3 regions of the Dietzia maris genome follow, and region 3 is predicted to be linked to each of the others. Evidence: predicted binding sites of a transcription regulator. Region 3 holds the regulator's gene; each other region holds the start of a gene.
What was found. Region 3 encodes LexA, which represses DNA repair genes until DNA is damaged. Its sites were predicted from a motif close to CGAACANNTGTTCG; they were not measured.

Region 1 (9,713 bases), 1.3 Mb from region 3:
CACGGCGTAGATGACCAGCGCGGTCATGGTGGGCAGCACGCCCAGCCCCAGCACCGGGATGAGCAGACCGAGCAGCGCGAACGACGGCACCGTGAGCGCCGTGGCGGCCAGGCCGGTGGCGACCGCCGATCCGGACCGGCTGCGGTAGACGGCCACACCGATCGCCACCGACAGCAGGGTCGCCAGTAGCACCGCCTGCACCGTGGCGCTGACGTGCTGCCACGAGTCCGTGGCCAGCTGGAGGCGGCGCGTGGAGAGGAAGTCCATCAGGGCGGTCATCGCATCTCGGCTCCGTCGGGTCGGCGCGGTACGGGTGCGACCACGTTAGCCTCGTCCGCACCTGTAGAGGGCGGAGTCGGGATATCCGACGCCGGGATCGGCTGTGGCGGCGCGGTGCGGTCGTGCACCATGTAGACATGACGCCACGGCCCACCCGTCCCCTGGATCCCGACCTGACGGAGCATCTCGACGAGCTCCTCGCCGCCAGCGGCCGCATCGCCCGCCGGCACTTCTACGGCGACCTCGCGGCGCTCGCCGCCACGGACAAGGGCGCCGTGGCCTCGAACGGCGCGGCCGCCGGCGGGAACGGGCACCGCTACGACCCCGTCACCGAGGCCGACCGCGCGATCGAAGAGCTCCTGCGCGCGGGGATCTCGTCGATGTCCCCGGGTGACCGGGTGGTGGGGGAGGAGAACGGCGTCACCGGTCCGGCCGACGCCGCCCGCACGTGGTACCTGGATCCCATCGACGGGACCAAGGCGTTCCTCACCGGGATGGCGGGGTGGGGGACCCTGGTCGGCGTGGTGGAGGGTGGCCGCGCCGTCGCGGGCTGGATGGACCAGCCGGTGTTGGGGGAGACGTTCTCCGCCGTCCACGGGCGCGCCACCGTGCGGCGCCGCACCAACGGACCGGAGGCCATCGACCTGCGCGTGTCGGGCTGCACGGAGCTGTCCGAGGCGATCATGTACACCACGCACCCGTCGATGTTCGGTGACGACGGCGAGGTGCGCAGCCGCTACGACGACCTCGGTCGCCGCGTCCGCCTCCAGCGCTTCGGCGGGGACTGCTACGCCTATTGCATGCTCGCCGCGGGGCGCGTCGATCTGGTCGTGGAGGCCGACCTGAACTCCTACGACATCGTGGCGCTGATCCCGATCATCGAGGCCGCGGGCGGCGTGATCACCGGCCCGGACGGCCGGCAGCCGCTCGAGGGCGGGACCGTAGTGGCGGCGGCGACCCCGGAACTGGCCGAACAGGCCTGGGCGGTACTGCGGCCGTAGCGCGCCTGACGCCGGGCCTGACCCGATTCAGGCGAGGTCGGCCCGCATCCTCCACATCGGCGGCGCTTCCGGTGCCTCCGACCGGGCGGTGACGGTGAAGCCGAGCCGCTCGTACAGCCGCACGTTGAGTGGGTCGGAGGTCTCCAGTGCCATCGAACGCGCGCCCCGGCGGACGGCCTCGACGATCGCGAACCGCGTCAGGGCGCTGCCGAGCCCGCGTCCCCGGGCGCTCGGGAGCACGCCGAGCGTCTCGAGCCTCCAGTCCGCCTCGGGATCGCCGCCGCTCGTGAGTCGATCGATGCGGTCGCCGTGCAGGGCGACGATCCGCGCCACGGTTTCAGGCGCGGGGTCGGGGGTCCGAGGCGGCAGGACCGCGATCACGCCGTCGACGGCTCCCCCCTGCGCGGGGTCGTCGTGCACCGCGACGAGGCCGTGCCGAACCGCGTGATGCAGGTACAGCTCCTGGAGCGCGCGCAGCCTGTCCTGGTAACCCTCTGCCGGGATGACGTATCGCGTCCACGGGTAGTCGGCGAACGCGGAGGCGAGAGTGTCGGCCGCCGGGCCCACGTCCGCGACGTCGGCGAGACGGGGCGACGAGGGGGAGAACTCACTCGGGCGACGGTACCCGGATCGGATGCGGCGCCCGTCACAGGGCGATACAACCGAGTGATGGAGCGACATCCCCGGGGGTGATGCGTCCCCCGATACCGGGTCAGGGTCAGGCACACGCACGCGTAAGCGGCGGCTCGGCACCATCAAGAAGGCCGTACCCGCCCGGATGGACCGCCTCCCCTTGGCGGGGATCCACTGGAAGATCATCGTCGGCCTCGGAACCGTGTGGATCCTCGACGGCCTCGAGGTCACCCTCATCGGCTCACTCGCCGCGCGCCTGGTGGAGCCGGGCAGTGGCCTGCCGATCACGGAGGGCCAGATCGGTCTCGCAGCGTCGATCTACATCTTCGGTGCCTGCCTGGGTGCGCTGTTCTTCGGCCGGCTCACCGACAAGTGGGGCCGCAAGAAGCTGTTCATGCTCACCCTGGTGGTGTACTGCGTCGCCACGTTCGCCACGGCCTTCTCGGTGGAGCCGTGGATGTTCTTCATCTGCAGGTTCTTCACGGGCGCCGGCATCGGCGGTGAGTATGCGGCGATCAACTCCGCGGTCGACGAGCTGATCCCCGCCCACTACCGCGGTCGCGTGGACATCCTCATCAACGGCACCTACTGGCTGGGCGCGACGTTCGGCTCGTTCTACTCGCTGTTCTTCCTCAACACGGCGATGTTCGCCGAGAACCTGGGCTGGCGGTTCGCGCTCGGCGTGGGCGCGCTGCTGGGCGTCGTGATCATCTTCGTCCGCCGGCACGTCCCGGAGAGTCCGAGGTGGCTGTTCATCCACGGCCGCGAGGACGAGGCCGAGGAGATCGTCGAGAGGATCGAGAAGCAGATCCGGCGGGAGAAGGACGAGCCGCTGGAGAAGGTCGGCCGCGACGAGCGGATCACCATCCACCAGAGGGCCTCGATCCCCTTCAGCGAGATCGCGAAGACCGCTTTCGGTAAGTACCCCAGGCGGGCGATCCTGTGTCTGGCGCTGTTCATCGGTCAGGCGTTCCTCTACAACGGCATCACCTTCAACCTCGGCACGCTCTACCAGAGCTACTACGGGATCGACGCGGGCTCGGCACCGCTGCTGCTGGCCCTGTTCGCGATCGTCAACTTCCTCGGCGCGCTCATCCTGGGTCCGCTGTTCGACAAGGTCGGCCGCAAGAAGATGATCGCCGGCACCTACCTCGGGTCGGCGCTGGTGACGGTTCCGCTGTACTTCGTCTTCCTCAATGAGACGGGCGGCCTGTGGGGCTTCGTGGCGCTGCTGTCGCTGACGTTCTTCATCGCCACGGCGGGTGCGTCGGCCGCCTACCTCACCGTCAGCGAGATCTTCCCCATGGAGACCCGCGCGCTGGCGATCGCCTTCTTCTACGCGATCGGCACGGGCGTCGGCGGCGTGATCGGCCCGCTGCTCTTCGGTAACTTCATCGAGAGCGGCGACCGCGGACTGGTCGGCGTGGGCTTCCTCATCGCGGCGGCGATCATGGCGATCGGCGGCATCGCCGAGATCGTCCTCGGCGTCGACGCGGAGGGGAAGTCCCTCGAGGACATCGCCGCGCCGATCACCGCGCAGAAACCGGGGGAGGAGAACGCGACCACGTGACCGAATCCTTTTTCAATGACTGAGCCACTGTTCGGCGTCCACCGCGAGCCGTCGCTGCTCGGCCCGGGTGCGGTTCACGTGCCGGACTGGATGAGCCGGGAGCAGCAGGAGTACCTGCTCCGGGCGTGCGCGGACTGGGCGGCCGTGGCGGCGCCCCGCTCGATCGTCCTGCCCGGCGGCGGGCGCATGTCGGTGCGGACGTTCAGCCTCGGACGTCACTGGACCCCGTATAGATACGACGACGACGAGGACACCCCGCCCATCCCGGATTGGCTCTTGCGGGCTGCGCGAACCGCGCTGACCTCGGCTGCGGCGGTCGATCCGCGCTCCGCGGTCCTCGACGGCGGCGATCACTACACCCCGGACGCCGCCCTGGTGAACCTCTACGGGCGTGGCGCGACGATGGGCCTGCACCAGGATCGGGACGAGGCGAGCCTGGCGCCCGTCGTCTCGTTGAGCCTGGGCGACGCGTGTACGTTCCGCTTCGGCACGCCCGAGCACCGCGGCCGACCGTACACGGACGTCCGCCTGGAGTCGGGCGATCTTGTGGTTTTCGGCGGCCCGTCGCGGATGGCGTTCCACGGCGTGCCCAAGGTCTTCGACTCCACGGCGCCGTCGTGGTGCCGCGAGGTGCTGGGTGCCGAGCCGGGGCGGGTCAACATCACGCTGCGGATGACCCGACCGGCTGTATGACCCGACCGGCTGAATGGCCTGACCCGCTGCCAGCGCCGACACCCTAGGCTGAGCGGATGACCTCAGACCGCGGCGCCTCGCAGAACCCGTCGACCGGCCGTGCCCGGACCGTCCTCGTGGTGGCGCTCGTCGCCGTCCTGGCGGCGGTCGCCGCGGTCGCCACGGTGCTCGTCTCGTCCGCGACGTACGCCCCGGCGGAGCGCACCCTGTCGCCGAAGATCCAGGTGGCGGCCGGCTCCGATCACGTCGACCCCCTCGCCGGACTCGTCGTCCGCGTCCCCGAGGGATGGCGGGCGGAGTCGGGCGAGCTGATCTTCGGCACCACCGCGATGAGCCCGGAGCCCAGCCCGGAGCCGGGAGGTCCCGCGACCGGGCGCCCTGACGGCGTCGTGCTGGCGGGCGCGCTCACCGAGGACCTGTTCGACCCGCGCGAACCGGACAACCGGCTGGCGGCGTTCGCGCTCGCCAACGGGATGGGCCCGGCCCTGATCCCCGTCCCGGGCCGGCCGGTCGAGGAGCGGATCGAGGAGCTCACCACCCGCGTCGGCGACGGCTGGTCCGTGTCGTTCCGGGTGCTGCCGGCGGTCCGGCAGGACATCATCGGCCCGGAGGGCGCGCTCGTGTACTCGGCGGTCGTCGGGGAGGGCGCGCAACGCTACTGGCTCACCTACGTCGGCCGCCCGGGCGACGGCGTCATGACCTCGCCCACCGCGGAGTGGGCGGACGAGATCGTCGAGCGCCTGCGACTGTCCGAGGCCGCCTACACGTCGGCGGGCCAGTCGGGCGCGTCGGCCTGAGTGCCGCGCGTCAGGGCCGCATCCGGCGGAAGCCCACGACCGGGTTCCCGCCGGCGACCCCCTCGATCGGCGCGCACACCGCCTCGACCTGTTGACGGGCCTGCTCCCGCACGGGCGTGGCCGGGTCGAGGACCGAGAGGTACTCGGAGTGCTGCGCCAGCGCCTCCACAGCCGGCTCGACGAAGCCCGTGACCTCCACGTAGTGCGTGGGCCCGGGTGCGGACTCGAACCACATCTGCGGCCGCCCCTCCGCGGCGTCCACGCCGACCGCGGCCACGAGGTCGTCGTACGCCGCGCCCACGGCCGCGCCGAACTCCATGTGGTCACTCTGGTTGGGCATGCCGGGGCCGAACTCGGGGCCCGAGTACAGCGACACCACTATGTCCGGCCGGTGCCGGCGGATCGCGTCCGCGATCGCGTCACGCAGCGCCGCGTTGTTGACGATCCGGCTGTCCGGGAAGCCCAGGAACTCCACCTCGTCCACGCCGACGATCGCCGAGGACCGCCGCTGTTCCTCTTCGCGGACCGGGCCCGCGAGCGTCGGCGGCATGCCCTCGATACCCGCCTCACCGCTCGAGGCCAGGACGTAGACGACGCTGCGCCCCTCGGCCGTCCACCGGGCCACGGCGGCGGACATGCCGTACTCGGGATCGTCGGGGTGGGCGACGAGGACCAGGCAGCGGGTCCAGTCCGAGGGGAACGGCTCGGGGAGAGCCGCGGCCCTACCTCCGGGCGTCGTCCCGGTCGGTTCCGTCTTCTCCGGCAGGTCGGGGGATTCGCTCATGGCACGAGTATGACCTCTCCCGCGCCCGTGCGCGCGCCCTCTTCCGGAACGGGCGGACGTCAGCTCAGAGGCGTTCCTCGTCGTCGTCGTCCCCTCCCGGAGGCCTCTCGTGTCCGCACTCTTCCCCGACTACCGCCCCGCGTGGGAAACCGACGACCACCGGCTGCTGCGCGAACACGCCCGCGCGTTCTTCGCCAAGGAGATGACCCCCAACCAGGAGAAGTGGGCCGCGCAGAAGCACGTCGACCGCGAGACCTGGGTGCGCACCGGCGAGGCCGGCCTCATCTGCCTCGACGTGCCCGAGGAGTACTGCGGGCAGGGCGGCGACCCCGGCATGGAGTACCTCGTCACCGAGGAGCTCGTCTACTCCGGCGACACCGCCTTCGGCATGGGCGTGGGCTCCACCATCACCCCGCACTACGTCGCCAACTACGCCACCGAGGAACAGAAGAAGGCGTGGCTGCCCAAGATGTGCTCGGGCGAGTGGATCTCCGCGATCGCCATGACCGAGCCCGGCGCCGGCTCCGACCTCAAGGGCGTGCGCACCACCGCCAAGCGTGACGGCGACTCCTACGTCATCAACGGCTCCAAGACCTTCATCTCCAACGGCGGCTCCGCCGACTTCGTGGTGGTCGCAGCCAAGACCGACCCCGACGCCGGCCACAAGGGCATGGCCCTGTTCGCTGTCGAGGCCTCCACGCCCGGCTTCGAGCGCGGTCGCGTGCTCGAGAAAATGGGCCGCCACGGCGCCGACACCGCCGAGCTGTTCTTCAACGACATGCGCGTGCCCGCCGCCAACCTGCTCGGCGGCGAGGAGGGGCAGGGCTTCTACCAGCTCATGAACCAGCTCCCGCGTGAGCGCCTGGCCATCGCCGTGGACGCGCTGGCCATGGCCGAGGCCGCCGTGGTGGAGACCATCGCGTACACCAAGGAGCGGCAGGCGTTCGGCCAGCCGGTGCTGGACTTCCAGAACACCCGCTTCGAGCTGGCGCACTGCAAGACCCAGGTCATGGCCACCCGCACGTTCGTCGACTACTGCATCCAGCGCGAGATCGCCGGTGAGCTCGACGCCGTGACCGCCTCCATGGCCAAGATGCAGGCCACCGACATGCTCGACGACGTCGTGGACCGCTGCCTCCAGCTCTTCGGCGGCTACGGCTACATGATGGAGTACCCCATCACCCAGAAGTTCGCGGCCGCCCGCGTTATGCGGATCTACGGCGGCACCAACGAGATCATGAAGGAGGTCATCGGCCGGGCGCTGTAGTAGGCCTGCGGGGCACGACCGAGTCCACTGGGCGGCGCTGCGCTGCGCGGGCTGGCTGCGCTGCGCGAGGTTGGCGAGGCGCCCGGGTTTGCGCGGCGCCACGGCCGCCGTCGGTGACCGGCGCTCTCCGTTCCGCTTGACCGATCGCGCGTACCTCAGGGAGCGCGCGATTCCGCATCTTCGGGGCGCTCGCAGCCTCCGGGTCCGGCGTCGAAGCTGCGCGCGCGAGCGGTGGCAGTGGGCGCGAGCCGCGTTGCGCGCGCGGTTTCACGCTGCGGGCGCGGACCGGCTGGTGTCGCGTCGTTTAGAAACTCGCCGGTCGGCTTGTGGGAAGCCCTTGTGGTGTCGAACACGTGGACGTAGAATAGAACATATATTCGAGACGGCCGCGGTGCGGCCGCACGGTCGACCACAGGGGGTGGGGCATGGACGGCGATTCCGAGCGCACGGCCGGCGGCCCTGCGTCCCCTTTCGGCGCTGCCGACTCCTCCGACCCCGCCGGTTCCTCTCGCCCCGCCGGCTCGTCCGGCCCCGCCGGCGCGTCCGGCCCCGCCGGCTCGTCCGGCCCGGCGGTGTTGACGGGGTTGACGGCGGCGGCGCGGGAGGGGTGGGCGGCGGAGAACCGCGCGGCCGCGCAACGTCTGGTGGCCTGCTACGCCCTGCTGCAGGAATGTTGGCGCGAGTACGGGCACGGTATCGACGGCAGCCACGAGGCCCGCCCCGGCCACGCCGTCGTCGACGGCCTCGTCGCCGCCGCCGGCTATGTCGTGGCGGCGATGTCCATCTCCGCCAGGCGCGCGGAGAAGATGCTGTCCTTCTCCTGGGAACTGCACACCCGCTACCCGGCCATCCTGGAGGCCATGGCCGCCGGGCTGATGGAACAACGCGTCGCCGAACTGCTCGCCCGGCAGATGGCCACCGTCCGCGGCGACGTGCTGGAGCAGGTCCAACGCCAGGTCGTCGAGGACTACCTCAACGGCATCGCCGCCGGCATCCGACTGGGCGACAAGGCCCTACGCGATGAGATCGACGCCGTCATCGGCCGCCACGACCCCGACGCCATCCGGCTACGCAAAGAAGACGCCAGCCGCACCCGCGGCGTACGCATCGGCAAAGGCGTCGACGGCATGTCCAGCGTCTCCGCCCTGCTGGCCACCGAGGAAGCCGCCGTGTTGGCCGAAGCCCTCGACCAGCGGGTCGCCGACCACCAGGCCGCCGACGCCGACGCCACGGCCGCCGCTCCGGACGAGCCTGAGCCGGAGCCGAACTACTCCAAAGCCGAACGCCGCGCCGACGCCCTGATGTCCCTGATCTGCGGCGACACCCCCACTCGCCCCGACGCTGCCGACGCTTCCGATGACGCCGCGAGCACAGACGATGCCGCTGACGGCGCCGTGGGCGCGCCCGCCACCGGCGGCACCGGTCAGGCGCCGGTGTTGCGGCCGAAGGTCACCGTCATCGCCACCGCAGACAACGGCCGCGACGAACACGGCGCGCGGGTGGAGTTCACCCGCACCGGCGAAGCGGCCCTGCAGACCCTGATGGAAATGCTCGCCACCTCGCACGGGGCCACCTTCGAGCAGATCGATCCCCGCATCGGTGCCGCCGACGACACCGACGCCGCCCTGAGGTACCGGCCCGGTGCCGAGTTGGCGCGCCGGGTCCGGCTCCGCGACGGCACCTGCCGCCACCCCGGGTGCGCGATCCCGGCCGATGACTGTGATCTGGATCATGTGGTGCCGTTCAATCACGCCGACCCCGCCGCCGGTGGCCAGACGGTGGAGGCGAACCTGGTGGCCCAGTGCCGGCGCCATCACCGGTTCAAAACGTTCTCCGACTGGACCTACAAGTTGGAGCCCGACGGCACGCTGATCGTGACCGCCCCCGACGGCACCGTCATGCTCACCCGCCCCGACGGGCCGCTGGCCCAGCATCGGCGCGAGCAACAACGCAGCGAGGCCGAGGCCTGGGCGCGTCAGCAGCGCCGCAACCCCAGCCCGGTCATCGGGGCCGGGGTCCTGGACGAGGCGACCTACTTCGCCCGCCGCGCGCAACGCCTGGCCCGCGAACGCGCCCGCACCGCCGCCCGCAACGCAGCCGAGTCGACCACGCCGCCACCCGAGGCCGCGGATACGCCCACCGAGGGCGCGCCCGCACCCGACCCCACCACCCCGGACTCGAGCCCGGCCCCGGCCCCGCGCGGGAGGGTGACCCCCGCCGAGGCAAGTCGCTGGTGGGAACGCAACAAACCCACCGACAGTACCCTGGAAAAAGCCATCCTCCACGCCCTACACGAACACCTCGACGAACTCCTCCAACCACCGCCGCCGTTCTGAGGCGGGCAGGGTCAGCGCCGGCGGTCGGGAGGGGCGAGCCCGATGGCGGCGAGGCCGAGGTGGCGAGCTCGGGAGTCAGCCCTGGTAGCGCTCGGGCTCCGCGCGCTCTCCTCCGCGGTGCGAGTCGACCGGGGGGCTCGGAGGCGAGGGGTTGGGGGCGACGGAACTCCTCGAAGTCGGTGATCGGGCTGTCGTGCATAGCCCCCGTCGTCCCATCGGGAGCGCGCTGGTGAGGGTCCCCTGGAAAGGGCCGTGGGTGACTGACCTCACTCCACGTCGGCCACCTGCGCACTCACCGTCTATTCAGGTAACAACTTGAGGAAGGTAGATGCAACAACCGGGTTGCGTCACTA
Region 2 (9,713 bases), 1.1 Mb from region 3:
CGGCGAGGGCGTCCTCCGCCTCCGGATCGCCGGTCAGACGGGTGGGCGGGGGGCCGAGGAGATCTCCGAACTGGGTCATGCCGACCATTGTCCACGAATTGCCGGAACCGCTCCCGGGGGAGGGGCAAACGGACCGTCCGGGGAGCGCACGACAAGCGTTTGCTATGGTGAGAGCCCTGCGGCGCCCCACGACGGGCGCCGCGGTCGCGTTGCCGCAGGCCGCACTGACCGCCGCCGCGACGCGGAATCGATGGTCCGGTGTCGAGGCCCTGAGCGCGCGGGGACCCCTCCGCCGACGCCCCGCCTCCACCGGCGTCTCTGCCCGAGACGAACGAGAGGCCGGTGACGGCCGGAAGGAAAGTAGTTGTCTAATCAACGAATCGCCATCTTCGGAGCCGGCCCCAGCGGCATCGCCGCCCGGCGGGCGTTCGAGTCCGCACAACGCGCGGGCGCCACGATCCCCGAGATCGTCTGCTACGAGAAGCAGGACGACTGGGGTGGCCAGTGGAACTACAGCTGGCGCAGCGGGATCGACAAGTACGGCGAGCCGGTGCACTCCTCGATGTACCGCAACCTGTGGTCGAACGGCCCGAAGGAGGCCCTGGAGTTCGCCGAGTACACCTTCGACGAGCACTTCGGCCGGCCCATCTCCTCCTACCCGCCGCGCGAGGTGCTGCGGGACTACATCGACGGCCGCGTGCGCAAGTCCGAGGTCAAGGACAAGGTGCAGTTCTCCACGGCCGTGCGCTGGGTGGACTACGACCGCGACCAGGACAACTTCACCGTGACCGTGGAGAACCTCCGCTCCGGCCGCACCACCACCTCCGAGTTCGACCGCATCATCGTCGCGACCGGCCACTTCAGCTTCCCCAACGTGCCCGACTTCGAGGGCATCCACACCTTCCCCGGCTCGGTCCAGCACGCCCACGACTTCCGCGGCGCCGAGAACCTGGCGGACAAGCGGGTCCTGCTCGTCGGCGCCTCCTACTCCGCCGAGGACATCGGCGTGCAGGCGTTCAAGATGGGCGCCCGCTCGGTGACGATGTCCTACCGCACTCGGCCGATCGGCTACGACTGGCCGGACGGCATGGAGGAGCTGCCGCTCATCGACCGCTTCGAGGGCAGCACGGTCCACTTCACGGGCGGCGAGACCCGGGAGTTCGACGCGGTGATCCTGTGCACCGGCTACCTGCACAAGTACCCGTTCCTGCCCGCCGACCTGGCATTGCAGTCGCCGAACAACATCTACCCCTCCGGCCTGTACCGGGGCGTGGTGTGGCAGAAGAACCCGCGCGTGTACTACCTCGGCGCCCAGGACCAGTGGTTCACGTTCAACATGTTCGACGCGCAGGCCTGGTACGTGCGTGACCTCATCCTCGGACGCACGCCGCTGCCGTCGGCACAGGACCGCGCCGCGCACATGCGCGCCTGGCGCGACCGCTTCCAGCAGCTCGACGGTGACGCCGACCAGGTGCGGTTCCAGGCCGACTACATCCGCGACCTCATCGACGCGACCGACTACTCGGAGTTCGATCTCGACGAGGTCGTCCGGATCTTCCTCGCGTGGAAGGACGACAAGGCCGCCAACATCCTCACCTACCGCGACAAACCGCACCGTTCGGTCATGACCGGCACGATGGCCGCCGAGCACCACACCCCGTGGCTGCGCGAGCTGGACGACTCGATGGCGCGGTACCTGTCGACCCCCGCGCGCAGCGAGCTGGAGCAGATGGTCGAGGACGGCGCGCCCGCCGAGTCCACCGCGCGCTGAGCGCCGGACCCGGGAATGAACATCCGGTGACGCCTCAGCGATAACCGGGGCGCGGGGGCGCACGATCGGTCACGCTGGTCGCATGACCGACTCTGTTGCCGATCCCTCCCGGTCCCGCGCGGGCCTCGGCCGGCGCTCCCTCCTGCGGGCGGGGGCGCTGGCCGGGGCGGCGGTCGGCGCCGGAGCCCTCACCGGTCGCGCCGCGTCTGCAGCCGCCGCGGCGGGCGGACCCGCCTCCGGGGACGTCGCGGGCGGGTCCGCTTCCGCGGTGTTCCGGCACGGCGTCGCGTCCGGCGACCCGATGGCGGACCGCGTCATCCTGTGGACGCGTGTCACGCCCTCCGAGCAGGCGACCCCGGGCTCGGGCATCGGGGATCTCGTCGTCGTCGACTGGGAGGTCTCCACCGACCCCGGCTTCACCACCATCGTCCGGTCGGGCACGGTCACCACGGACGCCGGCCGCGATCACACCGTCAAGCTCGACTGCGTCGGCCTCGCGCCGGACCGCTGGTACCACTACCGGTTCCGCGCGCTCGGCCAGACCTCACGCACCGGCCGCACGCGCACCGCCCCCGCCGACGGCGCCATGCCCGCGTCCGGCCGCTGGCGCGTGGGCGTGGTGTCGTGCTCCAACTGGGAGGCCGGGTTCTTCGCCGGCTACCGCCACCTCGAGGCGCGCGGCGACCTGGACGCGATCATCGAGCTCGGCGACTACATCTACGAGTACGGCCGCGGCGAGTACACGGCCGCCGCCGGCGCGGTCCGCCCGCACGATCCACCGCACGAGATCGTCACCCTGGCCGACTACCGGATCCGCCTGGCGCAGTACCGCACGGACCCCGACCTGCAGTCCCTGCACGCGCACGTGCCGTGGATCTGCACGTGGGACGACCACGAGGTGGCCAACAACTCGTGGGAGCACGGCGCCGAGAACCACCAGCCGCACGAGGGCCCGTTCGCCGACCGCAAGGCCGCCTCGGCGCAGGCCTACTTCGAGTGGATGCCCGTGCGGCCGGAGTCGTTGCGCGACGGCGGGCACCTCTACCGGCGCCTGCGGTGGGGGTCGCTGGCCGAGCTGAGCATGCTCGACCTGCGCTCGTACCGCTCGGAGGATCCGGGCCGCTTCAACGGGCGCGCGACCGATCAGACCGGCACCATGACCGGCGCTGAGCAGTTCGACTGGCTGGCCCGCGGGCTGGCGTCGTCGACGGCCCGCTGGAACGTCATCGGGAACTCGGTCATGGTCACCCCTGTGCTGATCCCGCCTCTGGACGCCCGCACGACCGGGGCGCTCACCGAACTGCTCGGCATCCCGCGCGAGGGCATCACCTATAACTCCGACCAGTGGGACGGCTACGCCGGAGAGCGCCGTCGCCTGTTCGAGGTGATCCGCGCGACCGGCAACCGCAATCACGTCTTCCTCACCGGCGACATCCACACGTCGTGGGCCAACGAGGTGCCGCTCGACGCCGCCGACTACCCCGGTGCGGGCGCGGGCGCGGTCGAGTTCGTCACCCCGTCCATCACGAGTAACAACATCAACGACATGGTGGGGCTGCCCGAGGGTAATCCGCTCTCGCAGGCCGCGCAGGGCGCGCTGACCGGCGTGAACCGCCACGTCCGCTGGGCCGATCTGGACCGGCACGGCTTCACGGTGGTCGAGTTCACGAGCGGCTACGCGCACGCCGACTTCTGGGCGCTCGTCGCGCGCGAGGACCCCGCGAGCGGCGCGTACCCGCTGGCCAGTTGGCGTTCGCCGCACGGCTCGGACCGTCTGGAACCGGCGGGACTTTTGCCCTGAGAGTCGGCGGGCGCCGGGGCCCCTGTCCCCACTGAATCTCAGGCCGGTCGGCTACCGTGGCGGGTCGACGCGGCCCGTCCGGGGCCGCGACGGGTGTCTTTGGAGTAGTGGATGACGACGACGAGCCAGCAGCCCCCCGCCGGAGATCCGGGTCCCGGGGGGCAGCCGGGCGGTGGCCCGGGGGGTGGGGCACGTCTGTCGGGTGACGGGCGCGGCGATCGCCCGGGCCGGGGTGGTGTGCTCGCGGCGGTGGCCGTGGTGGCGCTGGTCGTGGTCGCCGCGGTCGCGTGGGCGTTCCTGGCCGGGCCGTTGTCGTCGTCGGGGCGGGCCGAGCGGGCTGTGGCCGAGACGCTGGAGCAGATGAGCTCGGCGGAGTCGTTCGACGAGTTCAACAGCCATATGTGCGCGGAGAACCGGGTCCCGCAGGAGTTGGTGGACACGATCACCGCGTCGAGCGAGGCGACGGGGCCGGATCTCGATTCGATGTTCCGCGAGTCGATCGCGGGCTCGTTCCCGCAGGACCTCGAGGTGACCGGGGTCGAAATCGCCGATGGCGGCGCGGAAGCGATGGCGACGGTCGAGTCCGAGTCGGACGGATCCGGTCCGGAGCAGGTGCGCATGCGCGACGAGAACGGCGCCTGGAAGCTGTGCCAGCCCGGCGTCGGGATGGGCTCGGTGCCCGAGGGCCAGCAGCCGGGCTGATCGGCTCCGCCCGGTCACGCCGGCCGACCCGGGCGTCCCGGCGGCGTCGGCTCCTCCGTACCGCCGCTGGGTGTCGTGGCGCGCAGGGTGCGTTCGACCCCGGGTGGGTTGGTGAGGTGGCCGTCGTCGGCGATGAGTCGGCCGAGGTGTTGGTGCCAGCGGTGGTCGAGAATGCGGTCGCGGGCCTGGGCCAGGGGGCCGTGGGGTCTGGTGTGGTGTTCGTGTCCGGTCTCGGTGATGATGGTCAGCTCACCGAGCGGCCCTGGCCGGTAGGCGCAGTGCCCGAAGGTTTTCTCCCGGTGGTGCTTGCGGCACAGGCACACCAGGTTCCACTCGGCGGTGGGCCCGCCCAGCTCGGGCCGCTGGTGGTCGAAGGCGATGACGTGGTCGATCTCGCAGTCATGGGCATCGACCGTGCACCCCGGGTGGCGGCAGCTGCCGTCGCGCAGCCGGATGCGTTCGGCCAGGGCGGGGCTGATGCGGTACTTCAGCGCGGCCTCGGGGGTGTCTTCGGTGCCCGGTTGCGGGTCCAGCAGTTCGAACCGGACCTTCGCGTCGCCGCCGGAGAGTAGTTCCTCGCACAGCCAGTCGAAGCTGGCGTAGGCGCCGGTGACGAACTCCACGCGGTTGGGCAGGCCCTGGGTGATGCTGTTGATGACCGAGATACGGATCGGCTGGTCGGTGCCCCACGAGGCGCCTAGCGGCGCACGGCCCGCCGCGGCGTCGGCCTCGCCACTGGCGGAGGAGGCGCCGCCGGAGGTGGCCGTCGCGCCCGGGGCAGCCGGGCCCGCCGCGCTGTCGTCGGCGGGGTGGTCGGGCAGGGGGTCGGCGATGTCGGTGGTGTTGGGATCGCCCAGGGCGACCAGGGCGTCGGCGCGCAGTTGGTTACGGGTGCGGGGATGCCCGGTGTCGGCGGCGGCGCGGGCGGCGGCGTCGATGCGGCGGCGCAGTTTCTCGGCATCGCCGGAGGGCAGGTGGGCCCACATGCTGGTCATGCCGTCGCGTTCGGGCCGGAACCGCACGGTGCGCTGGTCGGCGGCCGCGTCGACCGCGTCGCCGGCGCCCTGGGGGTCGTGGCGCTCGCGGGAGGCGTCGACGGTGGTGTCCAGGGCGGTGCGGCTGGGCCGGTGACCGCCGGCCAGGTCGCGGGTCAGCCGGGCCACGACATCGGACTCGACACCACTGATGATGTCGTCGGGAATGCCGGCCAGGCGGCAGGCGGCGTCGATGGCCAACTGTTCGGGCAGCAGCCCCCGCTCGACGGCCTCGCGCAGGCGCGGCAGGCGGGTGTGGATCTGCACGCCGGCGGTGACCAGGTGGCGGGCGTGCCAGCGGGTCATCGCCATCGCCGCGGCCAGGTGGTGGCGGGCCCGGTCGGCCGGGTCCAGGCGGGCGTGCGCGGGACGGGTATCGGTGCCGGGCTCGCCGTGGGCGGCCTCGTCCAGCGCCTTGAAACTCTCCACCAGCAGGTACGCGGCATGCAGCCGGGTGGCCCCGGCCAGGTTCTGCGCCAGCGTCGCCGACCGCGCCACCTCGCTCAGCGCCGAGGCGTCCAACGACTCCAACGGCTCATCCACCGCGCGCAGCGCCCCGAGACCGAACGCCCTCGTCGTCGTCGTATCCACCCCGGTCACCCCCTGCCCGCGTCGCACGTTCACTCGAACCTGTGATCGATTCTACCGGCGCGCCGCACGTAGCACAAGAGTTCGATACAGGCGCCACCCATCATGCCCGCAGACGACAGCGGCGCCCCTCCCACACGGGAGGAGCGCCGCTGTCCGGGCCAACCGGGCCTACCGGGCCAACCGGGCCAACCGGGCCGGTGAGCCGGCCGACTCAGGGCGTCAGGCGCCCTTGGACTTGCCCGCCGACTTCAGGTCGTTGCATGCCTCGACCACGCGCTCGGACATGGCCTGCTCGGCCTTCTTGAGGTACGAGCGGGGGTCGTAGGTCTTCTTGTTGCCGACGTCGCCGTCGACCTTGAGCACGCCGTCGTAGTTGGTGAACATGTGCGCGGCCACGGGCCGGGTGAAGGCGTACTGCGTGTCGGTGTCGACGTTCATCTTGATGACGCCGTAGCTCAGCGCCTCCTCGATCTCGCTCTTGGCCGAGCCCGAGCCACCGTGGAAGACGAAGTCGAACGGCAGGTCGCCCTCGTTGAGACCCAGCTTCTCGACCGCGACCTCCTGGCCCATCTTGAGGACCTCGGGCTTGAGCTTGACGTTGCCCGGCTTGTAGACGCCGTGGACGTTGCCGAAGGTGGCGGCCAGCAGGTAGCGCTGGCCGGTGTTGCCGGCGCCGAGCGCGTCGATGGTCGCCTCGAAGTCCTCACGCGTGGTGTAGAGCTTCTCGTTGATCTCGTTCTCGACGCCGTCCTCCTCGCCGCCGACGACGCCGATCTCGATCTCGAGGATCTGCTTGGCCTTGGCCGTCTTCTCGAGGAGCTCCTTGGCGATCTCGAGGTTGCGGTCGAGCGGGGTGGCCGAGCCGTCCCACATGTGCGACTGGAACAGCGGGTTCTCACCGCGGTCGACGCGCTCCTGCGAGATCTCGATGAGCGGGCGGACGAACGTGTCCAGCTTGTCCTCGGGGCAGTGGTCGGTGTGCAGGGCCACGAGGATGTCGTACTTGGCCGCCACCACGTGGGCGAACTCGGCCAGGGCCACCGCGCCGGTGACCATGTCCTTGACGTTCAGGCCGGAGCCGAACTCCGAGCCACCGGTGGAGAACTGGATGATGCCGTCGGAGCCCGCGTCGGCGAAGCCCTTGATGGCCGCGTTGATGGTCTCCGAGGAGGTGCAGTTGATCGCGGGGTACGCGAAACCCTCCCGGCGGGCTCGGTCGAGCATGTCCTTGTACTGTTCGGGAGTTGCGATGGGCATGGGGTCTCCTCCGGTGGTTCAGTTCTGGTGCGGATGGCCTCGGCCGGGGCGCCGGCACCGTTGTGACGGCGGGCGCACCCCACCAGACTAGGCCAGCCCCACCCCGCGCACCCGGGAGCCGCTCGGCACCGCCCTCGACAGGGCTGGCTACGCCCTCGACAAGGCGGGCCCGGCCTCGGCTGGGCGAAGCCCGGCCGCCCCGCGGGTTCCCCCGGGGGCTGCCGTCGGCGCCGCCCCGCACGTCAGCCGGCGAGCAGCGCGGCGAACGCCTCGTCGGCCCGCGCGAGCGCGTCCCGATCGTACGTGGACGTCGACGCCATGATCTCGTCGGCGCCCGTGCGGTCGACGAGCGCGGCGATCTCCCCGGCCACCTTCTCCGCGTCGCCGTGCACAGCGGTGCCCATCCACTCCTCCATCCGCCGGAGCTGCTGGGGCCGGAACCTCCGGTCCAGGACCTCCTCGACCGGCCGCAGCGGTCCGAACGCGCCGGTCTCGCGCGACTCGGCCATCGCCCACGCCTCCGGCAGCAACAATTCCCGCGCAGCCTCGGTCGAGTCGGCGATCATCACCTCGAGGCTCACCACGACGTAGGGCTCGGAGTCGGCCCCGCCCGGCCGGAACGCCTCGCGGTAGCGCTCCAGCGGCGTCGGGTCGGCCAGCAGGCGCGGACCGCCGACGACGACCGGCAGGCCGGCGCGCGCGGCGACCTCCAGGCCGCGGCCGGTGGCCAGGACGAACATCGGCGGCGGGTCGTCCACCACCGGCAACGCGGTGACGGGCCCGCGGCCGTGGAGGAAGTCACGCACGGCGGTGATGTCGCGGTCGAACGCGTCGGTGTCATACTCGCTCACGCCGAGCGCCTCGCGGACCGGGGCGGTGAAGCCGAGCGACCGGCCGACGCCGAGGTCGATGCGGCCCGGGTGCATGGCCTCGAGCATGGCGAACTGCTCGGCCACGACCAGCGGGCGGTGATTTGGCAGCATCACCCCGCCCGAGCCGAGCCGGATGCGCGCGGTCCTGGCGGCGGCGGCCGCGATGAGCAGCGGCGGGCTGCCGCTCGCGATGCCGGGAACGGCGTGGTGTTCGGCGGTCCAGTACCGGTGCAGGCCCAGCTCGTCGGCGTGCTCGGCGCGGCGTAGCGTCGCCTCGATCGCCTCGGCGTGGGACTCGCCGTCACGGGTCCGGGACCTGTCCAGCAGGGACAGTCGGAGCGGGTCCGGCAGAGCGATGGGGGCCACGACCCCACCGTAGCGGCGTCTGCCACAGCGGCGGTCGCGCGTGACACCGGATCCGGCGGCCCGGGATTATGCTTCCCGGGTGAACGTGCATCTCTTGGCCGAGCAGGCCCCCCAGGTCCTGGCGATCGGCCCGGGATTCATGGATCCCGAGTTCTGGTTGTCCGGAACCGGGCCGTTCGGGAACGCGATCCTCCCGGCACTCCTCGCGGTGGTCTTCATCGAGTCCGGCCTGCTGTTCCCGTTCCTGCCCGGCGATTCGCTCCTGTTCACCGCCGGGCTGCTCACCCAGCAGGCCGACCCGTTCGCGCCCCTGTGGGTGGTGCTGGTGACCGCGCCGATCGCGGCGTTCCTCGGCGATCAGGCGGGCTACTTCATCGGCAACCGCTGGGGCCATCACCTGCGCGAGCGGCCCGACGGGCGGATCTTCAGGCAGGCCTACATCCACGAGGCCCACGAGTTCTTCGAGAAGTGGGGCCCGGCGACGATCATCCTGTGCCGGTTCGTGCCCATCGTGCGCACGTACGCGCCGCTCGTCGCGGGCATGGCCGGGATGCGCTACCGGGTGTTCGTCTCGTTCAACGTCGTGGGCGCCCTGCTGTGGGCGGCCGGCGTGACGGCGCTGGGCGCGTGGCTGGGCCGGTTCACGTTCATCAAGGAGCACATCGACCTGATCCTCATCGGGATCGTGCTGGTGTCGGTGCTACCGATGCTCGTCACCGCGGGGCCGAAGCTCGTCGCCCGCATCCGCAACGGCCCGGCGACCCCGGCCGCCTGAGGTCCGCCACCGCAGGGCCCACACGACCGCGGCGATCACCATCAGCACGCCGATCCCCTGCAGCCCCGGGGAGTCGTCGGCCTCGCCGTACACGACGGCCATCCCGCCCAGCGCCACCACGATCAGCACCGCGGCGAGGGCTACCCCGAACTCCGCCGCACTCCTCACGCCCGCGCCGTCTGTCATGCCCGCGACGGTCCTCATTCCTCGTCCTCCACCCATTCCAGCAGGTCACCGGGCTGACACTCGAGCACCCGGCACATGGCCTCGAGCGTGCTGAACCGCACCGCCTTGGCGCGCCCGTTCTTCAGCACCGACACGTTGGCCGGCGTGAGTCCCACCCGTTCCGCGAACTCGCCGACGCTCATCTTGCGCTTGGCGAGTTCCACGTCGATCCGCACGACGATCGGCATCAGATCACCGTGTCCATCTCCGAGCGCAGGCCGGTGGCCTGCCGGAGGAGGGCGCGCATGACCACCATGAGCAGCGCGGCGACGGTGATGATGACGACGACGACGAAGAGCAGCAGCGGCAGCCCGGGATC
Region 3 (9,713 bases):
ACCGCGAGCAGCTCGCGGTTCCGGGGGGCGAGGTCGGCGAAGATCTCGGAGGCACCGGCCCAGAACGCGTCGGGGTCGACCCCGGTGCCCGGGATCGCCTGGGTGTTGACGAAGTCGTAGAGGACCTCGTCGACCTGGATACCGCCGACGGTGATGCGTTCGGACATCGATGCTCTCCTCAGGTAGGGGATCGTTCTCCCGACCGACTCTAATGTCCTCGTCGTGGCGCTTCATCCGCTATTTCCGCAGTGCGGAACGCCGGTCCGCCGCTAGTACGATCGCGACATGACTCCGGACCACAACACGCCGACGGCCACCGACGGCATCGCCTTCATCAAGGGCCACGGCACCCTCAACGATTTCGTGATCCTGCCCGATGACCACGCCGAGCTCGACCTCGACGAGACGCTGGTCCGCGCGCTCTGCGATCGACGCGGCGGGATCGGTGCCGACGGGATCCTCCGGATCGCCACCGCCGGCGCCCTCGTCGATCGCGGGGTCCTTCCCGCGCTACCGGACGGGGTCGACCCCGCGGACTGGTTTATGGACTACCGGAACGCGGACGGTTCGATCGCCGAGATGTGCGGCAACGGAGTCCGGGTGTTCGCCCACGCTCTGGTGGCCACGCACCGGGCCGACATCGGAACGATCGCCATCGGCACGCGTTCCGGGCCGCGGCCCGCGACGATTGTGTCCCGCTCCGGCGACGACGCCACGGTCCGGGTCGACATGGGCGAGCCGCGACTGCTCGGACTCTCCTCGGCAGAACTCGGCGGCCGCACCTTCGCGGGCGTGGCCGTCGACATGGGTAACCCCCACCTGGCCTGCGTCGTGCCCGGGCTGGACGCCGCGGCTCTGGCCGCCCTGCCGGTCGCCGACCCCCCGACCTTCGATCGCGACTTCTTCCCACACGGTGTCAACGTGGAGATCGCCACGCCCCTGACCGGGGGCCGGGTGACCATGCGCGTGCACGAACGGGGAGCGGGGGAGACGATGTCATGCGGGACCGGCATCGTGGCGACGGCGGTCGCCGCACTGGCCGACGCCGGACGCGGCAGCGGAGACGTCGTCGTGGCGGTACCGGGCGGGGAGGTCGAGGTCCACCTGGCCGACGGCGGTTCGACCCTCACCGGTCCGTCCGCGCTCGTCGCCAGCGGCCGGTTCCACGGCGGTGCGTATCACACGCCCGCATACGCGACACACGCGGCCCCGATGTGAGATGATGCTGGGGAATGACTATTGATCACACGGCCGTTGAGCGGCCGACACGCGACCTCGATCCATCCATCGGCGAACTGCAGCTCGAGGAGAGATCCTCGCTGCGCCGGGTGGCGGGTCTGTCAACCGAACTCCAGGACGTCAACGACGCCGAGTACCGCCAGCTCCGACTGGAGCGGGTCGTACTGGTCGGCGTGTGGACCGAGGGGTCCGCAGCCCAGGCGGACGCCGCGATGGCGGAGCTCGCCCAGCTCGCCGAGACGGCGGGCTCCGAGGTCTGCGACGCTCTCATCCAGCGCCGCGACAAGCCGGACGCGGCGACCTTTATCGGCTCGGGAAAGGTGAGCGTTCTCAAGGACGTCATCGCCGCGACGGGTGCCGACACCGTCATCTGCGACGGTGAGCTCACCCCGGGTCAGCTCCTGGCGCTGGAGAAGGCGGTCAACGTCAAGGTCATCGACCGGACGGCGCTGATCCTCGACATCTTCGCCCAGCACGCGACCAGTCGCGAGGGCAAGGCGCAGGTCTCCCTGGCGCAGATGGAATACATGCTCCCTCGTCTCCGCGGGTGGGGTGAGTCGCTCTCCCGCCAGGCGGGTGGCCGGGCCGGCAGCAACGGTGGCGTCGGCCTCCGTGGCCCCGGTGAGACGAAGATCGAGACGGACAGGCGCCGCATCCGCGAGCGGATGGCGAAGCTGCGTCGCGAGATCAAGGGCATGAAGCAGTCCCGCGACACCAAGCGCTACCGCAGGCGTGCCACGCCCGTTCCGTCGATCGCTATCGCCGGATACACCAACGCCGGCAAGTCGAGCCTGCTGAACCGGATCACCGGCGCCGGCGTCCTCGTACAGAACGCGCTGTTCGCCACCCTCGATCCCACCACCCGCCGCGCCGACCTCCCCGACGGGCGATCGGTCGTGTTCACCGACACGGTCGGCTTCGTCCGGCATCTGCCCACGCAGTTGGTCGAGGCGTTCCGGTCCACGCTGGAGGAGGTGGTCGACTCCGAGCTGCTACTCCACGTCGTGGACGGTTCGGACGCGTTCCCCCTTCGTCAGATCGAGGCGGTCCGCAAGGTGATCAACGAGGTGGTGGAGGAGCAGAACGCCGAGCGCCCCCGCGAGTTGGTGGTCATCAACAAGATCGACGCGGCCGACCCGGTGGTGCTCACCGAGCTGCACCACGCCCTGCCGGACGCGGTATTCGTCTCGGCGGCCACGGGGCAGGGTGTCGACGAGCTGCTCGAACGGATCATGCAGATCGTGGCCTCCGGTGACATGGAGATGACTCTAGAGGTCCCGTACACGCGGGGTGACGTGGTCGCACGGGTCCACACCGAGGGTGCGGTCGTCGAGGAGGAGCACACCGACCGTGGCACTCGCCTGGTCGTGCGGCTGCCCGCCTCGGTGGCCGGTGAGCTCGGCGAATTCGTCTCGGACAGCAGTACGCGCGACGGGGCCGCCTGACCGGCCCCTGCGACGACGACGCCGCCTGACCCGATCGATCCCGGGCAGGCGGCGTCGTCGTCGAGGGCCGGTTCAGAGCTTGCGGAACACCGTGACGACCTTGCCCAGGATTGTGGCGTGCTCGCCCGGGATGGGACTGAAGGACGGGTTGTGGGGCAGGAGCCAGACCCCCGTGGAGTCCTTGCGGAAGGTCTTCACGGTCGCCTCACCGTCGATCATCGCGGCGACGATATCGCCGTTGTCCGCTACGTTCTGCCGCCGCACCACGACGTAGTCACCGTCGCAGATCGCCGCGTCGATCATCGACTCACCGACCACCCTGAGCATGAACAGGTCCCCGGACCCGACGAGGTCGGTCGGGAGGGGGAAGACCTCCTCCACGGCCTGCTCGGCCAGGATGGGGCCACCCGCAGCAATCCGGCCGAGGACCGGGACGTAGACGGGCTCGACCGCTCCGCTCGGACGACGGACCTCGCTGGTCGGCGACCGGCGACCCCGGGCCTTCTGCCCGGGCACCCCGTGGACGTCGACAGCCCGCGGCTTGTGCGGATCCCGGGTCAGGAACCCCTTCTTCTCCAGGGTCCGCAGCTGATGCGCTACCGACGACGTCGATTGCAGGCCCACCGCGTCCCCGATCTCGCGGATGCTCGGCGGATAGCCGCGCTCCTTGACCGTGTCGTGGATGTGCAGTAGCACGCTCTTCTGTCGGTCTGTCAGTGAGTCGAAGTCGGGCTTCGGCATCTCGGGTCCCTTCGGCGAATGGATGTTCGACGTCGTCATCTGTGTACACCCTATCGCCCCTCAGCGGGGAGCGCCACACACACGTTCGAAGTTTTTCGTCGCGGAATGGTGACCTTGTCGGAGTCGCGTGATACAACTCTAGGCGTATCGGGATTCGAACAGACGTACACAGAAACCCATACGGTTGTGCGAATCCGCTTCGCACACCGTATCGAGCAGGGAGTGGACATGACCATTCTGGAGATGCACTCGCACACCGACTCCACCGCGCGCTGGACGGAGATCTGCGCGGCAGAACACCGCGCTCCCGCACCGAGCGCGGACGGTGTCCGCCGGGATCCCGACCGGTCCGGTGAGCGTCAGACCCGTGGGCGTACCGGGACCCGACCCGGCGCGCGGCCGGTGGGCCGTCGCGACTCCGCCTCGCCCAACCGCGGCGCCTCCGCCGACCGGGTCGCCACCCTCGCACCGGCGCCCTCCCGCACACCGGCTCCGCGGCGGATCGTCCAGGCCCGCCCGGTGGCGTCCGACAGTGTGCGCGCCTGCCGCGTCGAGTCGTCGGCTCCGACCCGTGTCGTCGATGACGTGCCCGCCTGGGCACTCTTGGCCTGCGGCATCGCCTTCGGGATACTCATGCTCCTGGCCGTGGCGTTCCTCGGCGGGCCCGCCTACGCGTGACCGGCGCACCTGCCTCCTAGAATGAGTCGGGGACGGTGGTCAATCGTCCCCGCGTCCCGTGGTCCACGTCCCGGGAGGCGTGAAGTCCGGTCGACGAAGGGCCACACGGGAATGTACTGCCCTACATGCCACAACGAGGACTCCCGGGTGATCGACTCACGATCGGTCGACGAGGGTCAGGCCATCCGGCGCCGCCGGGAGTGCCCGGAGTGCGGGCACCGGTTCACGACGCTCGAGACGCCACTGCTGACGGTCCTCAAACGCAACGGTGTCACCGAGGCCTTCAGTCGCGACAAGGTGGTCCGGGGAGTTCGCCGCGCCTGCCAAGGCCGGTCCATCGATGAGGACGCCCTGCGGCGCCTCGCCCAGCAGGTGGAGGACACCGTCCGCGCTCGCGGCGCGTCCGAGGTGCCCGCCCACGAGATCGGTCTCGCGATCCTCGGCCCCCTCCAGGACCTCGACGAGGTGGGCTACCTACGCTTCGCCTCCGTCTACAAGCAGTTCAGCTCGGCCGACGACTTCGAACGCGAGATCATCGCACTCAGAGACCGCCGCGCGAGCCGCTGAGCCGCCGCGCGAACGTCTGACCCGCCGGGCGCTCAACGCCGGGCGCGGGGAGCGAGCGCGTTCGCGACCGCCTTGTCGATGCGCTCGGCCGACACCGGGCGGGCCGTGCCGAGGGACTGGGCGAACAACCCCACCCTGTATTCGGCCAGCAACCACCGCAGCTCGCGGGTCGCGCGCGCGCCGCCGGGCCGACGCCGCAGAGCCGCGCACGCCTCCTCGACGGTCTCCTCCGACCGCGCCAACCGGGCTGTCAGTTCCCGATGTCGGGCGGGGGACTTCTCCGCGAGGTCGAGTCGGACACCGACCGCCTTCACGTGCCGCTCCAGGTGCGGCAGCACGTCGACCGGATGACGCGCCAGGAAACCCTTACCCACCAGGAACTCCAGTGACGGTCTCACCGCCTCGGCGACCTCGGCCGGGGCCTCAGCCACACGCACGGACACCTCCTGCGCCGCCACCAAGGCGGGCACGACCGTCGAGATCGCCGATGCCACGGCCCCCGGCACCTCCGCCCTGGCGGCGTCCCGCAGTTCGGTGAACTCCGCCACCGTCAACACCGGCACGCCCTTACGTCGGGCGATGATGCGGCCGCACGCCGCCAGGGCGGCGTCCGAGACCAGTGCCTCGACGCCCCCGTGCGGGTACTGGGTCAGGGCCAGTCGCTGCTCGACCGGGCGGCCTCGCAGGATCGAGGAGGCGGAGACGAGGTCAGACGAGATGAGCGTGAGGACCGCCGACGCCTGCCTGGTCCGGCGTTCCTCCTCCGTCGCGCACGCGACCCGGTGGATGCCGTCCGCATCGACGCGCAGGGCGGGGTAGACCGTCACCTCCACACCGTCCACCGTGCCGGTGACCGACGGGGCGAGATCTCCGATGGTGTCGGCACTCCACTGGCGGAACGGCCCGTCGTCGGGCACGAGCCGGGTGTTGAGGGTGTCGCGCACCTTGTCCTGCAAACGCGTCCGCAGCGCCGCCAAATCCGTTCCGGACGCGACGACCTTCTCGCCGTCGACCACCTCGAACCGCACCCGCAGGTGATCGGGGAGCTGCGTGGGGTCGAACTCCCGCGGGTCGACCGTCGTCCCGATCCGCGCGGACAGCGCCTGTGCCAGGGCCACCGGCAGAGGAGCGGAGCGCGGGGTGACGTCGCGGGCGAGCAGAGCGGCGTACTCCACGGGCGGCGAGCAGAGCCGCCGGAGGTACTTGGGAAGGGTGCGCAGCATCTCCGTGTAGAGCTCTTCGCGGAGACCGGGGACCAGCCACTCGAAACCGGCGGTGGTCACCGAGGACAGCTGGGGTAGCGGGATGCGGACGGTGATGCCGTCGGCGTCGACGCCCGGATCGAACTCGTAGCGCAACTCGAATCGGCGGTCGCCCTGCTGCCAGAACGGCGGGAAGTCGCCGGCGTCGGGGGCGGCCTCCGAGGTGCGGATATCGGCGGGGGTCAGCCGGATCGAGTCCGGATCGCGGTGGCCGCGCTTCTTCCACCACGACTCGAGGTGACGGCCGGAGGTGATGTCGCCGGGGAGCCGCTCGAGGTAGAACGCCACCAGGGCCTCGTCGTCGATCACCAGGTCACGGCGACGGCTGCGGGTCTCCAGCTCCCTCGCCTGCGCCACGGCCTCGGCGTTCTCACGGATGACCGGCACGCGCGTGTCGAGGCGGCCCTCGACGATCCCGTGGCGGACGAGCATCTCCCGCGCCAGGGGAGCGTCCACCCGGGACAGCAACACGCGGCGTGCCTCCACGACCGTCAGGCCCAGCAGAAGGACCTTCTCGTAGGCCATGGCGGCGCCTCGGGCGTCCGACCAGTGCGGCTCGGAGTACTGGGTACGGGTGAGGTGGCCCCCGAGCTGCTCGATCCACGCGGGGTCGATTCGCGCCACGTCGCGGGCCCACAGCCGTGAGGTCTCCACGAGCTCAGACGCCATGACCCATCGGGGTGGCTTACGGGCCAGGTCCGAGCCGGGAAAGATCTGGAAGCGGATGCCGCGGGTGCCCCGGAACTCGCGGGCGTCCTCGTCGCGCATGCCGACATTGGTGAGCAGGCCGGTGAGGATCGCCTTGTGCAGGTCGTCCTCGGAGGCCTGGCCGGAGGGCGGGTGCCAGCCGCGTTCGCGGCACATGCTCCGCAGCTGGGCGTTGAGGTCCTGCCACTCGCGGATGCGCAGCCAGTGCAGGTACTCCGCCTTGCACATCTTGCGGAACGCGCTGCCGGAGAGCTCGCGGCGCTGTTCGGTGAGGTAGCGCCACAGGTTGAGGTAGCCCAGGAAATCGGACGTCTTGTCGGTGAAGCGACGATGGAACTGGTCGGCCTTGTCCCGCTCCTCCGCGGGCCGCTCGCGGACGTCCTGCACCGTCAGGGCGGCGACCACCACGAGCACGTCTCCCAGCGCCCCGTTGCGGTGGCCCTCCACCACCATCCGGGCCAGTCGGGGGTCGAGGGGGAGCGCGGCCATGTCGCGGCCCACCTCGGTCAGGTGCGGGCGTTCGTCGTCGTCGACCGTCAACGCCCCCAGCTCGGTGAGCAGGGTCATGCCGTCGCGGACCGCCTTGCGGTCCGGCGGCTCGACGAACGGGAAGTCGTCGACGGGACCGAGATCGAGGTCCGCCATCGACAGGATCACCGAGGCGAGGTTGGTGCGCAGGATCTCGGGGTCGGTGAACTCCGGTCGTGCCTCGAAGTCCTCCTCCGAGTACAGGCGGATGCAGATGCCGTCGGCCACGCGACCGCATCGCCCGGCCCGCTGCGCGGCGGAGGCCTGGGAGATCGGTTCGATCGGAAGTCGCTGGACCTTGGTACGGGTGGAGTACCGCGAGATGCGCGCCAGTCCGGTGTCGACGACGTAGCGGATGCCGGGGACGGTCACCGAGGTCTCGGCGATGTTGGTCGACAGCACCACCCGGCGGGTGGAGTGGGCGCGGAAGGCGCGCTGCTGCTCCGCGGCGGTGAGGCGCGCGAACAGCGGGAAGATCTCCGTGTTGCGGAATTTCCGGCCACGCAGCACCTCCTCGGCGTCGCGGATCTCACGCTCGCCCGAGAGGAAGACCAGAACGTCGCCGTCGTCCTCGCGCAGCAGTTCCGCCACGGCGTCGGCGAGCGCGTCGAGGGGGTCGAGGTCGATCACCCGGTCCCCGTGCTCGACCTGGAGCGGCCGGTAGCGGATCTCCACGGGGAAGGTACGTCCGGAGACCTCGATGACCGGGGCGGGGCGACCGTCGGGGCCCGCGAAGTGGCGGGCGAACCGTTCGGGGTCGATGGTCGCGGAGGTGATGATGAGCTTGAGGTCCGGGCGCCTCGGGAGAATCTGCTTGAGGTAGCCCAGGAGGAAGTCGATGTTGAGACTGCGTTCGTGTGCCTCATCGATGATGATCGTGTCGTAGGCGTGGAGCAGCCGGTCGCGGCGGATCTCCGCGAGCAGGACGCCGTCAGTCATGAGCTTGACCGAGGTGTCGGGTCCGGTGCGGTCGTCGAAGCGCACGGCGGAGCCGACGGGGCCGCCGATCTCCACGCCGAGTTCGTCCGCGATCCTCTCGGCCACGGACCGGGCGGCGAGGCGCCGCGGTTGGGTGTGGCCGATCATGCCGCGCACGCCGCGCCCGAGCTCGAGGCAGATCTTGGGGATCTGGGTGGTCTTGCCCGAGCCGGTCTCGCCGGCGATCACGACCATCTGGTTCTCGCGGATGGCCTCCGCGATCTCGTCCTTGCGCGCGCTGACGGGGAGCTGCTCGGGGTACTCGGGAGCGGGGATCGCCTCGGCGCGCCGCCGGACGCGCTCGGCGGCCTCGTCGACGCGGCGGGCCAGGTCGTCGAGTTGGTCGGCGCGGGCCCGGCGGATCCGGGGGCGGAGCCGGTGCGCGTCGAGGGTGCCGACCTCGTCGAGCCGGACGAGCAGATCGTGGCGGGCCCGGCGGAGCTCGGGTGGGGCTGAGGTGGACGACGGCATGGTGCCCGCCAGGATATCGGCACCCGGACCGGGTCGGCCGGACGGCGTCGTCAGTCGCCGGCGGCGTCGCGCCTGGCCTGGATCCGCGTGTAGCGCTCGTGGAGTCGTTCGCGGATCTCGTCCGGCTCGTAGGAGCGGCGGCGCCGTTCGGACCTGGCGGCGAGGATCCCGGAGGCCGCGACACCCGCCAGTCCCGCCGCACCGATCATCTTGAGCCACTGTCGTCCCCGGGGAGCCATGTAGTCGAGCCTAGGCCGACCGGCCGGGCCGCCCTGGCAGGATCGCCCCATGGACATCGACACCGTGCCGCTGGCCGCGGCGGCCGACCGTACGCGCACCGGCGACCTGTGGCTGTTCCGCGGCCGGACGACGGCGGACCGGCTCATCCAGACGCTGACCAACGCGCCGGTCAACCATGTGGGCGTCGCGGTGGTGCTCGAGGACATGCCGCCCCTGCTGTGGCACGCGGAGATGGGCAGGGCGCTGCCGGACGTGTGGACGGGCCGCCGCCAGCGCGGGGTGCAGTTGCACGACCTCGAGGCCGCGGTGCGTCAGTGGACGGGCCCGTACGGGCAGCGGGCGTGGTTCCGGCAGATCTCACGGGAGGTCGGGACGGAGCAGGAGGAGGCGCTGTTGGAGACGATCGCGCGCCTGGACGGCGTGTCGTTCCCGTCGGCGGGTCGCCTCACCGCGCGGTGGGCGCGGGGACGCTGGGCGTCGCGGGGCCGGCGGTCGTCGGGCGGAGTCGTGGCCGGGAGGCCGGGGGTGGCGTCGGGGGACGACGACGAGGTGGGCGGCGGCCGGCTCCTGGACCTGATCCCGCGGCGCGGGCGGGTCTCGCCCGGTCCCGCGATGCGCATGGAGGCGGCCTACTGCGCGGAGGTCGTGGGCCTGACCCTGGAGGCGATGAGCGTGCTCCGGCCCGCCGGGGACGCCAGTTGGTACGACCCGGGGAGGTTCTGGAGCGGGGACGACCTGCCCCTGGCGCCGGGCTGGGACTACGGGCGGGAGATCGCCGTGACGGTCAACCCCCCAGGATCGCCTCGCTGACGTCGGCCTCGACCGCCTCGGGGGCCACCACGAGCAGTTCGTCACC

Region 1: VYL96_RS14700 (HNH endonuclease signature motif containing protein) is a predicted target of LexA. The motif match lies at 7,391-7,404, and genes of this name have one in related genera.
Region 2: VYL96_RS13945 (HNH endonuclease signature motif containing protein) is a predicted target of LexA. The motif match lies at 5,934-5,947, and genes of this name have one in related genera.

What each region holds. Positions count from the first base shown of each region.
Region 1 is NZ_CP143053.1:3,167,350-3,177,062, reverse strand. Features, by position in the region: gene VYL96_RS14740 (ABC transporter permease) at 1-279, opposite strand, end outside; gene VYL96_RS14735 (inositol monophosphatase family protein) at 417-1,280, shown strand; gene VYL96_RS14730 (GNAT family N-acetyltransferase) at 1,308-1,847, opposite strand; gene VYL96_RS14725 (MFS transporter) at 2,059-3,483, shown strand; gene VYL96_RS14720 (alpha-ketoglutarate-dependent dioxygenase AlkB family protein) at 3,499-4,176, shown strand; gene VYL96_RS14715 (APA family fibronectin-binding glycoprotein) at 4,233-4,973, shown strand; gene VYL96_RS14710 (PIG-L deacetylase family protein) at 4,984-5,757, opposite strand; gene VYL96_RS14705 (acyl-CoA dehydrogenase family protein) at 5,867-7,024, shown strand; gene VYL96_RS14700 (HNH endonuclease signature motif containing protein) at 7,450-9,360, shown strand.
Region 2 is NZ_CP143053.1:2,992,927-3,002,639, forward strand. Features, by position in the region: gene VYL96_RS13925 (DUF3151 domain-containing protein) at 1-79, opposite strand, end outside; gene VYL96_RS13930 (trimethylamine monooxygenase) at 365-1,771, shown strand; gene VYL96_RS13935 (alkaline phosphatase D family protein) at 1,854-3,572, shown strand; gene VYL96_RS13940 (Rv0361 family membrane protein) at 3,810-4,274, shown strand; gene VYL96_RS13945 (HNH endonuclease signature motif containing protein) at 4,289-5,932, opposite strand; gene fbaA (class II fructose-bisphosphate aldolase) at 6,119-7,156, opposite strand; gene VYL96_RS13955 (MsnO8 family LLM class oxidoreductase) at 7,399-8,394, opposite strand; gene VYL96_RS13960 (DedA family protein) at 8,534-9,169, shown strand; gene VYL96_RS13965 (hypothetical protein) at 9,095-9,373, opposite strand; gene VYL96_RS13970 (helix-turn-helix domain-containing protein) at 9,370-9,582, opposite strand; gene VYL96_RS13975 (DUF2975 domain-containing protein) at 9,582-9,713, opposite strand, start outside.
Region 3 is NZ_CP143053.1:1,870,417-1,880,129, reverse strand. Features, by position in the region: gene VYL96_RS08640 (malate synthase G) at 1-167, opposite strand, end outside; gene dapF (diaminopimelate epimerase) at 286-1,218, shown strand; gene hflX (GTPase HflX) at 1,233-2,684, shown strand; gene lexA (transcriptional repressor LexA) at 2,757-3,425, opposite strand; gene VYL96_RS08620 (hypothetical protein) at 3,654-4,103, shown strand; gene nrdR (transcriptional regulator NrdR) at 4,215-4,670, shown strand; gene hrpA (ATP-dependent RNA helicase HrpA) at 4,703-8,617, opposite strand; gene VYL96_RS08605 (hypothetical protein) at 8,668-8,856, opposite strand; gene VYL96_RS08600 (hypothetical protein) at 8,906-9,667, shown strand; gene VYL96_RS08595 (potassium channel family protein) at 9,642-9,713, opposite strand, start outside.